DNA from 4 places in the Photobacterium kagoshimensis genome. Region 2 is predicted to be linked to each of the others. Evidence: predicted binding sites of a transcription regulator. Region 2 holds the regulator's gene; each other region holds the start of a gene.
The links. Region 2 encodes PurR, which represses purine synthesis genes. Its sites were predicted from a motif close to TNANGNAAACGTTTNCNTNA; they were not measured.
Positions count from the first base shown of each region.

Region 1: the regulator PurR is predicted to act here: its motif matches at 2,497-2,516, upstream of purE (5-(carboxyamino)imidazole ribonucleotide mutase).
Region 3: the regulator PurR is predicted to act here: its motif matches at 1,323-1,342, upstream of purL (phosphoribosylformylglycinamidine synthase).
Region 4: the regulator PurR is predicted to act here: its motif matches at 1,661-1,680, upstream of purT (formate-dependent phosphoribosylglycinamide formyltransferase).

Region 1 is NZ_JAKJSO010000026.1:2,567-6,260, reverse strand. It holds gene L4C35_RS20800 (DUF494 family protein) at 1-146, shown strand, start outside; gene L4C35_RS20795 (DNA topoisomerase family protein) at 172-750, shown strand; gene L4C35_RS20790 (5-(carboxyamino)imidazole ribonucleotide synthase) at 822-1,934, opposite strand; gene purE (5-(carboxyamino)imidazole ribonucleotide mutase) at 1,939-2,424, opposite strand; gene tsaC (L-threonylcarbamoyladenylate synthase type 1 TsaC) at 2,622-3,179, shown strand; gene hemF (oxygen-dependent coproporphyrinogen oxidase) at 3,185-3,694, shown strand, end outside.
Region 2 is NZ_JAKJSO010000018.1:45,662-49,355, reverse strand. It holds gene L4C35_RS17075 (hypothetical protein) at 141-533, opposite strand; gene L4C35_RS17070 (TfoX/Sxy family DNA transformation protein) at 856-1,446, opposite strand; cyclic di-GMP riboswitch class I at 1,572-1,676, opposite strand; gene purR (HTH-type transcriptional repressor PurR) at 1,955-2,959, opposite strand; gene L4C35_RS17060 (heme ABC transporter ATP-binding protein) at 3,286-3,694, opposite strand, start outside.
Region 3 is NZ_JAKJSO010000011.1:150,599-154,292, forward strand. It holds gene purL (phosphoribosylformylglycinamidine synthase) at 1-1,142, opposite strand, end outside; gene mltF (membrane-bound lytic murein transglycosylase MltF) at 1,550-3,064, shown strand; gene L4C35_RS08475 (hypothetical protein) at 3,308-3,463, shown strand; gene tadA (tRNA adenosine(34) deaminase TadA) at 3,614-3,694, opposite strand, start outside.
Region 4 is NZ_JAKJSO010000008.1:201,415-205,108, forward strand. It holds gene L4C35_RS01415 (cytochrome-c peroxidase) at 1-926, shown strand, start outside; gene L4C35_RS01420 (hypothetical protein) at 1,007-1,411, opposite strand; gene purT (formate-dependent phosphoribosylglycinamide formyltransferase) at 1,738-2,913, shown strand; gene L4C35_RS01430 (thiopurine S-methyltransferase) at 3,055-3,694, opposite strand, start outside.

The DNA of each region.
Region 1 (3,694 bases), on a different contig from region 2:
TCATGGAGCTCGAAACCAACGAATTTATCTTAGATGATCTTCAATGGATTATTCTGATGGTGCTATTTAATGCACCGGGTAATGAAAGTGCATACAGTCAGATGGAAGAGCTACTGTATGGCATGGAAGATGGCTACATTCATTAATCAGTTAACGGCAGTATAAATCACCATGTCAGGTAGAATTGACCAAGAACTTTTTGCTGCTCACGAACAAGCGTTGGAGCACCAAGCTTGCCCTGAATGCGGCAGTGAATTAACCATGCGCTTTGGTAAGCGAGGGCCATTTTTGGGCTGTAGCCAATACCCAAGCTGTGAGTTTATTCAGCCACTTCACCAAAATGATGGGCATATCGTTAAGCATTTAGGCAAGCCTTGTCCTGAGTGTAGCGACGAGTTGGTATTACGCCAAGGTCGCTATGGCATGTTCATCGGTTGTTTGAATTACCCGACCTGCCATCATATCGAACCGTTAGAGAAAAAAGCAGAAGACACCCATATCGCCTGCCCGAGTTGTGGTAAAGGGCATTTGCTTGAGCGTAAATCACGTTATGGCAAAATGTTCTTTGCCTGTGACCAGTATCCGACATGTCGCTTTGCTGTGAATAATAAGCCAGTGAGTGGCAGCTGTCAGTCTTGTGGCTATGGCTTGCTGATTGAGAAGAAGTTGGCGAGTGGGATTAAATTGCAGTGTGCTGATAGAAAGTGCCACGCGTATCAGGATGCTGTTGAGCCAGAGCAAAACGAATAAGCTATTCGATAGTATCGAAACAAAAGCCAGCATTATGCTGGCTTTTGTGGTTTTAGGGCGAGAAAAACACTTTAGCGCTTGAGGGCTGGAAATGCGTCGCTATCCAGTTGTTGGCTGAGAGCGTGTAATGCATCCACTAAGGCGTCTGGCGTTGAGGCACACACATTAATATGCCCCATCTTGCGGCCTGCTCGTTTTTCTTTGCCGTACCAGTGCACATGGCAACCAGCTTCAGCGAGGATGCTTTCTGGTAAGGAGTCTTCCCCTAAAATATTGATCATCGCTGTTGGGCGGATCAAAGCTGTGCTACCCAAAGGCAAGCCACAGACTGCGCGTAAATGGTTTTCAAATTGGCATGTTTCAGCACCTTGTTGCGTCCAGTGCCCCGAGTTATGAACGCGAGGGGCAATTTCATTAACCAGTAGCTCGCCATTTAGGTCAAAAAACTCAAGGGCTAACACGCCGACATAATCAAGGCTATCAGCGACAGCGGTAAACATCTGCTTGGCTTGTGCTTGCAGTGCTGCTTCATTAATTGCCGTTGATAGACTTAATACCCCATCTGTATGCACATTTTCCGCGAGCGGGTAGACAGCAACGGAACCATCTTTGCCACGCGCACCAATCAGTGATACTTCACGATTGAACGGGACAAACTCTTCAGCAACAATGGCTTGGGTTGGTGTTGCATTAATGCATAGCGCCATCTCAGCCCAGATAGTATCCATTTGCGCGAGATCTTTTAGTCGCCACTGCCCTTTACCATCGTAACCACCGAGTGCACTTTTTAGTACCATAGGCAGCCCTACGTGCTCAACAGCAGCATCAAAATCAGCACGGGTATTGATAACGTAATATTTAGCATTGCGTACTTTTGCGTTATCGAGCAACGCTTTCTCGATACGGCGATCACCACCGGCTTTAATTGCATCTGTGGTTGGCAGGAATTTTCCACTTTGTTCACAGACATCAAGAATATGGTGCGGGATATGCTCAAATTCTGCTGTAATAACGTCTGCGCGCGCAATAGCAGAGGCTAAGCCTTGGCCGATCACTGCTTGTGTTAGCGGGTGAACAATATTTTCACTTGCCACATCAAAGGCTGAGATTTCTATATTCAGTGGTGCACCCGCTAATGACATCATACGTGCGAGTTGACCTGCGCCTAAAACCAGTACGTGCATGTGATTAGTCCTCAGCTGGATTTGGATTCGCAAGAACGGTTTCAGTTTGTTCACTGCGGAATGCTTCCACTTTAGCCATCACCTCTTCATCGTGCGTGCCAATGATTTGTGCCGCTAAAATCCCTGCGTTTGCCGCGCCTGCTTCACCAATTGCTAATGTGCCTACCGCGATACCTTTTGGCATTTGGACAATTGAGAGCAATGAATCCATGCCTTTTAGTGCTCGAGATTGAACAGGAACCCCTAATACGGGTAGGCTGGTAAATGCGGCCGCCATGCCTGGTAGGTGCGCGGCCCCGCCAGCACCTGCTATGATCACTTTAATCCCACGCTCTTTAGCGCTATTCGCGTAATCTGCTAGCAGTTGAGGAGTACGGTGAGCAGAAACAACTTTCGTTTCATAAGGGACATTGAAGCGGTCAAGCATTTCAGCAGCATGTTGCATGGTTGGCCAGTCAGATTTCGAACCCATGATAATTCCAACTTTCATTCCGATCTCCTGTTGATCACTTAAGACGTCGCTAAGAATACGTGTTGGCCGCATTATACGGTGATTTTTCGATAAGGAAAACGTTTGCGTCGGTGGTTTTACCTCATGTGATTCCATCATGGAGTTGCTCGCCGAGAGTAGGTAAACTAGTAAACAGAAAGTTAAATGATAATCAGCTAAATAATAATGAGGGTGACGTGGAAAATTTTGCGCAAGTGATCACCGCACTGCAACAGGGAGAGGTTATCGCCTATCCAACCGAAGCTGTCTTTGGCGTGGGCTGTGATCCCGACAATGAGCAAGCTGTTATGAAATTGCTTGAGATTAAGCAACGTCCAATCGAAAAAGGTTTGATCTTAATTGCTGCGGATTATGACCAATTGTTGCCTTACATTGATGATAGCCAGTTATCATTTGCTCAACGTCAGCAGATCCAAGCGACATGGCCGGGTCCTGTGACTTGGGTGATGCCAACAAAAGCAACGGTTCCCGCTTACCTTACGGGGCAATTTTCAACGATTGCGGTACGGGTAACCGATCATCCGGTGGTACAACAACTATGTCGTGAATTTGGCAAACCTATCACTTCAACCAGTGCAAACTTGTCGGGGCAAGAACCTGGTCGTACAGCTGCAGAAGTCGAATTACAGCTTGGTCACTGTTTGCCTGCTATTTTACAAGGTGATACAGGTGGCCGTGATAATCCGTCTGAAATTCGTGATGCACTTACAGGTAATGTTTTTCGCCAAGGATAGTCAGCATGCAAACAGTCGATAAAGCTGCGGTTAAAGCCTTTTTACTCGATCTTCAAGATCGTATTTGTCATGCCCTTGAAGCGCAAGATGGTCAGGCTACTTTTGAACAAGACGAGTGGCAGCGTGAACAAGGTGGTGGTGGCCGTAGCCGTGTGATGCGCGGCGGTGCCGTGTTCGAACAAGCTGGTGTCAACTTCTCTCATGTGTTTGGTACTAAAATGCCCGCTTCTGCGACAGCACATCGGCCAGAACTTGCGGGTCGTAGCTTTGAAGCCATGGGGGTTTCTTTAGTTGTTCACCCTAACAACCCTTATGTACCCACTTCTCACGCTAATGTGCGTTTTTTCATTGCAGAAAAGGAAGGAGAGGCACCCGTCTGGTGGTTTGGCGGTGGTTTTGACTTAACGCCATTTTATCCTTTTGATGAAGACTGCCTGCATTGGCATGACACGGCAAAAACCTTATGCCAACCATTTGGCGATGAGGTATATGCTGAACATAAAGCCTGGTGTGAT
Region 2 (3,694 bases):
CGTCGTTTCCTTATGAACACATGATATAGCACCAATGCTATACCAAGGTAATAAAGGAGACCCAACGAAGGGCGCAAATATTTCAATTAATTAAAGAAAAATTGAAAACAACGCTCGGTTGCTTGTAATTTAAACAGTTTTTAATTTATGGCAACTTCGACAGCGCGACTGCGTTCTTGCTGTACAACGCGGTTGTCGGGTATTTCTGAAAACGCAATATAAGCAGATGCCAGAATAGGTAAACTGGCGAGTAGCAGCGTCTTGCCTATATGGTAATTGCGGTACCAATATTTACGCGCTCGAATTTTAAGTAATACTCCCCAGATGATCAGGATGATATTAAAGCCACCAACCAGAGTAAATATGTCGATGAGCGCATTAAAAGGAGCCAGTTGCTGTGAGACTAGTAGCATTGCGAAAGCGGGAGGGAGTAGGCTGATAATAACAAGGGCACGGAGTAGTGTAGGCCATTTGTTAAATTTATCTTTGAATATGTGGTCTGTTTGCCCAGGAAAAGGCTTTGAACAGAGCATACGAGCCTCTCTTTTTAGCAATCATTAAGACTGCGTATCGTTATGGTATAGGTGAACTGGTGACATATTATTGGCGTCACACTAAGTGCGATAGTGACCATAAGTAGTTAAAAACAAAAAAATGGCGGTGGAAAGCCCACTGACAGTGGTTATTTTACTTATTTAAGGCGGGATTAAAAGTTAACTGATGCTTTTGTGAACAGTATTTGTGAGAAGAGTCAATCTTTGACGTAATCCTGACATTCGGTAGGCTAGGGCTACAAAAAACGAGGCCTGAGCCTCGTTCTTATTGTGGTGACTGTGTTGTGTTTGCCCCGACTCCCTAAGGTAGCAAGCCTAGCAGTTCACCACGTCTCGTTTCACTGATCACAGACCAGTGTGTGCCACTGATTGCGCCTTCTAAAGCCCAAAGCAACTCGATGTTGAGATTATTATCATGTGTATCGAGCAATGCTTTATAAGCATCAATAGCGCCGACTTCAATCAGTTTATCGACAGTATCAATACCCACTTTTTTCAGCATACGTTCATTAGCGAGTCTTAAGTTTGGCAAATCTTTAATGCGAGATGGCCCAACTTTACTTTTTGTTTCTTTGTCGTTCTTCGCACCTTCTAGTGAGCCTTGTGCGTACTCGATAATCATCTCTGGGGTATCCCACCAGAGGTCAGGAATAGCAAAATGTTTAGTCACTACGGGAAATCCGCGTTTCTCATAAACATAAGGTGATAGATTAGCTTCTTTAAACACTTCAATGTTTTTTGCATTCGCGCGAAGGTGTAATTTATTTTTTACTACCAGTGCAAACATTGTTTCGCCTGCGAAAATGCCAAAACCGCCAAACATTGAGCGGGATTTAACACTGCCAAAACTATCGAATAATTTTAGAGTGTCTTTAAGTATTGGTTTATCCATGCGACTTCTCGGTGAAATAAATCTTGGGAGTCACCTAACATATAAGCGAGGAGTTTAGGTTAGCAAAGCACACTTAATGTATGTCAAAAGCATGTCAAACCCTAAAGCAGGTTTGCAGTAAATCCATCGGTAACCCCGCTACCTTGAATGTGTTAATTTTTATTAAATAACACTTTGTTAGGCCGGAAGCTTTGCGTCCTACTTTTTCAAGTAGTTTGCCCTGTTCGTGACGTAATAAGCATATCGTAAATAGCAGAAAAGCGTTTACTCTATGCTGGGGAAAATGTGATGTTGCTTCAATTATTACTGCTTTATGAAGAGAGAATATTCAGGGATTAAATAAATCATTGGGTAAATGAAGCAAACTTATTTCAAATCTAAAAGTAATTTTATTGTTACATATTAAATATTTATGTAAAAAAGGAGGGTTTAGCGTGGCGGGAATGAATAAAAAAAGCCGACGATATGGGGTCGTCGGCTATTCAATGTTTATGCGTAAAGCGAATAGTTAGTTAAGCTTATGAACCGATTTACGTACAACTAATTCAGGTGACATTTCAAAAACACGGTTTTCGTGCTTTTTATCTTTCACGCGTTCCATCAAGATTTCAATCGCTGTTTTACCTAAACGGCGTTTAGGCTGGTGGATTGTCGTTAACGGTGGCGAGAAGAAAGGTGCTAGCTCGATGTTATCGTAACCAATGATAGATATATCTTCAGGAACACGAACGCCATTCTGAACGAAAGTACTGATCATCGCCATGGCCATAATGTCGTTAAAACAGAAAATAGCCGTTGGACGTTCTTTCATCGCAATGAATTGCTCAGCGGCTTTCACGGCCGTTTCACACTCGAAGTCACCTTCGATAATCCAATCTTCATTAACGGTTAGGTTTGCTTCGTCCATCGCTTTTTGGAAGCCTTTTAAGCGCTCACGACAGGTTGATTTTTCATTGTGACCTGATAAACAGCCAATTTTAGTGTGGCCGTTTTCAATAAAGTGCTTGATTGCGATATAGCCACCAATGGCTGCGTTGTCTTGAATTTTATCCGTGTGTGGACTTTCAGGACCCCAATCCATCACAACCATAGGTAGGTCATTTTGACGTTCTAATAGGTCTAATAGACGTTGATCAAGGTCCGAACACATCACCATTAGGCCATCAACGCGTTTTTCGGCGAGCATGCGCAGGTAATCGCGTTGCTTAGATAGGTTACCTTCAGTGTTACACAGGATAAGTGTGTAGCCTTCTTTGTAGCAGTATTCTTCTACGCCATGTACAACCTCAGCAAAAAAGGGGTTGGTTGACTTGGTGACCAACATACCAATTGTGCGGGTAGTGTTACATTTTAGGCTGCGAGCAACAGCGCTTGGTGCATAGTTAAGTTCATCAACGGCTGCTAACACTTTTTTTTGTGTTGCTTCTGCTACGAAGCGTGTTTTATTAATCACGTGCGAGACTGTTGTTGTTGAAACTCCAGCCATACGTGCAACATCTTTAATCGTTGCCATAGTTATTCTTCTAATAATTGCAATAAAGAGGATCTTTTTAAGCTATACATAGCGCCAACTCTTTCATTTCGAGTGCTGTATGTCGCTAGAGACCTTGTATAAACGTTAAAAGCCGCTTCTCAGATGAGCGGCTTTTATGGATTTGGTAGCGTTACATTGTTAATCGCTTGCGTTCACATTTTACTGAGTGTAGCGCACAGTGCAACGTTTCTGTCTATCAAGATGGCAATACTTGATAAACATCAACAATAATAATGTAAATTGCGTAAAATTTGATGCATCAGTATGCATTTATTTGTGCATTGTAAGGATTACATAACGAGCGACTATAGAATAACTGGGTGTTGAAGTGTAGGGTGCTTGGTCATCGTGACAGGCCAGCCATAGATTCGCTCAATATTCTGAGAATCTAATGCATGCCAAGCATCGCCATCAGCCTGTATCTTTCCATTTTTTACAATAACTAAGCGGTCTGCATATTGTGCAGCAAGGTTTAGATCATGCAATACGACGATAACAGCTGCTCCTGCTTTAGCCATATGTTGTGCGAGTTGTAATGTTTTATGTTGATGCGCTAAATCAAGTGCTGATGTTGGTTCATCGAGCATCAAAATAGCATTTTCTTTCGCTTCGCTAAGCTGAGTAAGCACGCGGGCAAAATGAACCCGTTGTTTTTCGCCACCAGACAAAGAAGGGTACAGCCGATTTGAAAGGGCTGTCACTTCGGTTTTTTGC
Region 3 (3,694 bases), on a different contig from region 2:
CCAAATTCGTTATTGAATGCCGCGCCACCTAGCGGGCCTTCTAGCATAATATCTAACGCATTAACGATACGGCCAGGCTTACCAAAATCGGTTTCCCAAGGCTGTTCAAAGCCAGGAACACGCAAGTTAGAAACGGTAAAGCCAACCAGACCCGCTTTAGGTTTACCACCAATCCCCGTTGCACCTTCATCACGGATTTCGCCGCCTGAACCTGTTGATGCGCCCGGCCAAGGTGAAATAGCCGTTGGGTGGTTATGCGTTTCGACTTTCATCAAGATGTGTGCCGCTTCTTGATGGTAGTTATATTGACGAGATTCTGGATTCGGGAAGAAACGCCCCACTTCCGAGCCTTCCATTACCGCTGCATTATCTTTGTAAGCAGACAGCACGTGCTCGTGGTTCTTCTCGTAAGTGTTTTTGATCATCTTAAACAATGACTTTTCTTGATCGACACCGTCAATCGTCCAGTCAGCATTAAAGATTTTATGACGACAGTGCTCTGAGTTCGCTTGAGCAAACATCATCAGTTCAATGTCATTTGGGTTACGACCTAACTTAGTGAAGTTTTCCACTAAGTAGTCAATTTCGTCTTCTGCTAATGCCAAGCCTAGCGTTACGTTGGCTTCTTCTAGGGCTTTGCGGCCACCAGCAAGGATATCAACAGATTTTACAGGCGCAGGTTCAGCTTGAACAAATAAAGCTTGTGCGGCTTCAAACTCACCGAAAACCACTTCCATCATACGGTCGTGGATCAAGCCTTTTAGCTCTGCAAGGTGTTCATCGGTTAATGTTGCAGTGGCTTCTACGTAATATGCCGTACCACGCTCTAAACGCTTAACATGTGTTAAGCCACAGTTGCGGGCGATATCGGTAGATTTAGAAGACCATGGCGAGATAGTGCCAGGGCGTGGCGTTACCAGCAGCAAGGTGCCAACTGGCTCATGCTCGGCAATCGTTGGACCGTAGGTCAGCAGGCTCGCAAGCTTGCTTTGCTCGTCAGCAGTAAGAGGCGCTGATAAATCAGCGAAGTGCATGAACTCGGCATAGATGCCAGTCACAGGCAGACCTAATTCGCGACAACGCTCTAATAGCTTATTAACGCGAAACTCAGATAGTGCGGGTGAACCACGCAAAATTTCCATGTGCGAACGACTCTCGATTAGCAGTTGAATGAAGGTGATATTGATCTAGTTATTTCAGCCCTATTGGCGCAATAACCACATCAATGTCACCTTTTTCAGCACTTACACGACTTCAGTTTCAAGGTGTATGGCTCATGTATTGGCCGTAGTATAAGGGAAATTGTTTGGCGACGTAACACTTGACGCAACCGTTTGCGTGTTTTTTTTTCAATCATCCTCAGTTTCAGCATAAAAACAGCATTTTTCGATCACTTCCATAGCATTATTGCCACAAAACTGACCAGCAATATACACTTTGTTGATTAGCTCAATTGCTATATTGAGCACATGATTACTATCAGGTTACTTTGAGGATCCGCCGTCATTTGGTATAAAGAACACCAAACTATAACGATGAGCATGTATATTTGAACAGTCATTCATTCAATATCCGCTTTAAGACCTTGCTGCTAATTACCCTAGCCTGCCTCGGACTCAGCGGATGTAAATGGCAAAGCCAACCTCAGGACGATTTAGAACGCATCCGCGAAAGTGGTGTTCTTCGTGTTGGCACGCTGAATAATCAGCTTTCTTACTATATAGGTAGTGATGGCCCGACAGGCCTTGATTACGAACTCGCCCAGCGCTTTGCCAAAAAGCTGGGGGTTAAGCTTGAAATGCAACCTATGTTCACCCTCTCTGGGCTTTTCCCTGCTTTAAAGCGTCATGATGTTGATATCATCGCGGCTGGACTCACTATCACACCCGATCGTATCGAGGCATTCAAATCAGCGCCAGCTTATTACTTTGCAAGTCAAGTCGTGGTGTACAAAAAAGGCAATTGGCGCCCACGTAAACCCAGCGATCTGGCACTCAATAAAGGCAGCTTAAAAATTGTTGCAGGCTCTAGCCACGAAAAACGCTTACTGCAATTAAAAGAGCTCTACCCCGATTTAACCTGGGAAGCCTCTGATGATACCGACAGTGATGAACTGCTGCGATTAGTTGCAACGGGGGAGTTGAACTTTACGGTCGCTGACTCTGTTGATGTCGCTTTACTTCAGCGCATTCACCCTGATATCGCGATTGCAATGGAGCTAACCGAAGATGAACCCATTGCTTGGTTTGTCAATCAATCGCCTAACGACAACCTATATGCACTGTTGATTGAGTTTTTTGGCGAGATCCAACAAAGCGGCGAATTGGCCAACCTAGAAGAGAAATACTTCGGCCATGTTGATTCTTTTGATTATGTCGACACCCGTGCATTTTTACGGGCGATTGAGAAGAAACTGCCACGGTGGGAAGCGTTATTTAAGCAATATGCCAACGAGTTTGATTGGCGCTTGTTAGCGGCACTGTCTTACCAGGAATCACACTGGAATCCACGTGCAGTATCACCAACCGGTGTTCGCGGCATGATGATGTTAACACTGCCAACGGCCAAATCGGTTGGGGTTAATAATCGCTTAGATCCAGAACAGAGCATTCGCGGTGGCAGTGCCTATTTGCGCAAGATGATTGCCCGTGTCCCTGACAGCATCGAAGAGCATGAGAAAGTGTGGTTTGCCCTTGCCTCATACAATGTCGGTTTTGGCCATATGATGGATGCTCGCCGCTTAACCAAAAAGCAAGGCGGTAACCCTGATGCATGGAGTGATGTGAAGCAACGCCTGCCACTGCTGCGTCAACGCAAATACTACAGCCAAACACGCTATGGTTATGCTCGTGGTGATGAAGCGCTCAACTATGTTGAAAACATTCGTCGTTACTACCAAAGTATCATTGGTTACGAACAAGCACACAGCCAACCCGTGCAAGGTAAAGGTGTTGCAAATGTCGATGGTTTACAAATCATTCAAGTGCCCCAGAAACAAGCAGGGGTGCTAAATGAAAATACAGCTTCAGAGTCGCCAACAACTAGCGGCACTCCTACCCAGTAGCGGATAAATCATACTAAATCCACGATCGCCAAAAGCCTGTTAGACCAACAGGCTTTTTTATTGCAACCAAGATAATAAGCGCCATTTTCTTTCAAAACACATCGCTCAATTTAGCAGCAACCTCACACTCAGTGTGATAAATAATGAGAGCTAACACTAGGCTTTTCGATCCTTATCGTCTCTTGTTACGTACGACAGAGTAAAATTAAACAAGATACGATATGCGCGGCATAGGGAGACAAAATGAAATTATTTAAACGGAAATCAGCCAACTCTGCATTACAGAAAAAGATCACCTCTGCAGCGACGCGCCGTAAACGCCTTAGTATTAATGTGCGTCGCAAAGTGTTATGGCGCCAGCGTAGTTACTCATTAGTTCAATTAGGCGAAGTAATGTAATCACAGGCGTGTCTTTATGGGGTGACTGAAATCACCTAAGTTAACCACAACTGTAATGCACAGTATCGAAACCAGTATTAAAAAAAAGCTCAGTTTGATGATCAAACTGAGCTTAATGATAGCGCATTGATAGCCAGTACCAATCACTTGTTATAACAGTTTTTTATCTGCATCTAATGCGCGACGCGCTTGTTTTTCTGCTTTCTTTTCCGCACGACGACGCTTAAAAAA
Region 4 (3,694 bases), on a different contig from region 2:
AATCTCCTCACTGTACCCCTGAAATCCCAGAAGACGATAGTGCGTTAACTGACATTGAGAAAGATGGATTAATGGTCTTTGTTGATAAAGGGAAATGTGTCAATTGTCATAATGGGCCTGAATTCAGCTCAGCTGCAACACATTTACAAGCTGAAAATGAGGAAGAAGGCTTAGTTGAACGCATGCTAATGGCTGATAATCGAGTCGCGTTATATGACAATGGTTTCTATAACATAGGTGTAACCCCAACCAAAGAAGACTTGGGAGTCGGCGCAGAAGATCAATGGGGTAACCCGTTGTCGTTTACTCGTCAATTTATCCAAATACTACTTGGAAATAATGTACCTGACCCATTCGAAGTCGATCCATGTACCTTTGAAGTGCTAGCTATCAATAATCTTCCTTGTGATAAGGATAAGCAACTGAATAAGCTAACTAAACGAGTCCTCGCAGGTAAGGAAAATGATGCTGTCGACGGTGCATTTAAAACCTCAACGCTACGTAATATCGCACTAACGGCGCCATACTTCCATAGCGGAGGTTATGCCACCTTAGAGCAAGTCGTAGAGTTCTATAACCGTGGTGCGAACCACCGTGGAACAAAGAAAAATAACACTACGGGGTATGGAAAACATAAATCAAATCTCGACCCTGATATTCAAGAACTAGGGTTGACTGAATATGAACAAGAAGCACTTGTTGCTTTCCTAAAAACCCTCACCGATGATCGTGTTAGCTGTGAAAAAGCACCTTTTGATCACCCAAGCATAACGGTTTCTGTCGGGCACTTTGATGCCGATTCTGACGGTAATAATCGTGCTGATGATAAATGGGAAACTTTCGCTGCGGTTGGCGCAGGAGGCTTAACGCCGGATAAATGTTGGAAAAATTCAGGTAACCTCTTTGATCAAGGAGGCCCTATTTAAAACTGGCTTACTTCTCTTCCAACAACAAAGCACCACCCTCTGCCTCTGGGTGGTGCTTTACAATAAATAACTGCACCTTTCTAGAAACGAATACGAAAGCCCAATGCAGCTTCAAGATCCAAATCGACTTCTTCAACCACATACAAAGATGGCCCTAACTCGCCATAAAGCTCAAAGTTGTTCACTGGTAGCTCAAAACCCACCCCCGATCGTACACCGACTTTCTTATTATGATGATCGACATACTGCGCACCCACAAAGGTGTATAAGCTATCCAGCTTACGGTTATCCGCTAATGTACCAAGGTTGAAGGTTTTATCGAATGCCACACCAAATTTTTCGACACCTAACGAAAAACGTAAGTCATCGTGTTTATACTGAATGCCAGACATCGGGCTACCAAGAAATACACCGATCCCTTTAGATGCATGTGCCGAGAAAGGTACTGCAGCAATCAATGCTAAACCTACTAACAACTTTTTCATTGGTTATTTACCTATTTATGACGCTCAAAACAAAACAAGAGCACTGAGCTTTCCTGTTGAATCCCTATACTCTAGCGGTTCGTACCTTGTTTAACGAGCTTAGCGCCTAAACTCTGACAATCATTTTACAAAAGCAAAGGAACGTTTTCTGATAAACCAATATGTACCGTAATAAATCAGCAAATAGCTCTCACTCATTAACCTTATATCCTGTCGTCTGATTAACTCTTAATCAAGTACACCGCCACGCAAAGCAAACGTTTGCGCAAAAGTGTAAATCAGGTATGATCAGCATCAGTTTAAATACTCACTCGTAAGGATTATCAATGTTAGGTTCAGCTACTCGCCCTGATGCAACTCGTGTTCTTCTTCTTGGTTCTGGTGAATTAGGTAAAGAAGTCGCCATTGAATGCCAGCGTTTAGGCCTAGAAGTGATTGCTGTTGATCGCTATGCAGGTGCACCAGCCATGCACGTTGCTCACCGTAGCCACGTAATTGATATGTTGGATGGTGAAGCATTAAAGCGTGTTATTGCACTAGAGAAGCCCCATTACGTTGTTCCTGAAATTGAAGCTATCGCAACTGACACTCTGGTTGAGCTTGAAGCTGACGGGGTGAACGTTGTACCAACGGCAAATGCAACTAAGCTAACAATGAACCGCGAAGGTATTCGTCGCTTAGCTGCAGAGACGCTCTCTATTCCAACCTCTCCTTACGAATTCTCTGAGCAATACGATGATTTTGTCGCCTCAGTAGAGCGCATTGGTACACCTTGCGTTGTGAAACCTATTATGAGCTCATCGGGTAAAGGTCAGAGTGTGATTAAAACCCCTGCTGATATCGAATCAGCGTGGAAGTATGCACAAGAAGGTGGTCGTGCTGGTGCGGGTCGTGTCATTGTCGAGGGATTTGTTGAGTTCGATTATGAAATCACCCTACTTACAGTGCGTGCAGCTGATGGCGTACATTTCTGTGCGCCTATCGGTCACCGCCAAGAAGATGGTGATTACCGTGAATCATGGCAACCACAGCAGATGTCTGATAAAGCACTAGCAGCTGCGCAAGCCGTGTCAGAAAAAGTAGTAAATGCATTGGGTGGTTATGGCTTATTCGGTGTAGAGCTATTTATCAAAGGCGACGAAGTATTATTTAGTGAAGTATCACCTCGCCCACACGATACGGGTATGGTTACGCTTATCTCGCAAGAGCTATCAGAGTTCGCCCTACACGTACGCGCTTTCTTAGGTTTACCGATCCACAGCATTAACCAATTTGGTCCATCTGCATCAGCGGTTGTTCTTGCGGAAGGTACTTCGCAAAACATTCGCTTTGATAACCTAACCGCAGCGTTATCACGCCCTCAAACGCAAATTCGTTTATTTGGCAAACCAGAAATTGATGGTCGTCGCCGTTTGGGTGTTGCGTTAACACGCCGTGACAGCATCGACCAAGCTGTTGAAGATGCAGTAGCAACAGCCGCTGATGTAAAAGTTGTTTTCTAACGAACTGAGACTAGCGTCTTAAACAGGGTCAATTAAGTGACCCTGTCACCAGCAAACGATCGTCATCATAGTGATGTCATAAAAAAGGAGCACTTAAGCTCCTTTTTTCACATGTCTACCGCGACGAATTAATTATCAGATTTATAACGCTAAAACTGGCGTTTCAATCAACCATGCTTCTTCAGCAAATCGCGTAATACCCTGCTTGCGTCGAGGGTGAGACTCATCTTTTTCATCACGTTCAAGCAGCGTGATCTTACAACCTTCAAATAACGCATTCACTTCCGCTTCTGCGACAGAAAATGGAGGGCCATTTAGCTGCTCTTGCGGGTAATCCAGCGTAATAAGCAAAATGCGACCACCAGGCTTAGTTAACGACAATAAACGCTCAGCATATTGCTTGCGCAGTGTTTCAGGCATAGCTATCAGGGCCGCACGATCGTAAACAACATCCGTCGGCTCAACCGGTACAGTGAAGAAGTCGCCACAGTGAATTTTAATTTCATCAAATTCATAAATCGCTTCACCGTTGCCCTGCTCTATCACCATCGGCGTATACAGGTGCTCAGCAAAGAATGAGCGTACTGCTATCTGACTCAACTCGACACCAATAACACGACTGTGTTTCTGTGCAAGCCAGTCTAAATCGATAGATTTACCACACATAGGCACCAACACGCTGTCTTCTCGTGTCGCGCCTAATGCCGACCAATATTTTAATAGTAGTGGGTTTGCATCATCCAAATGAAATCCAATACGATTTTCAGCCCAACGGCTATGC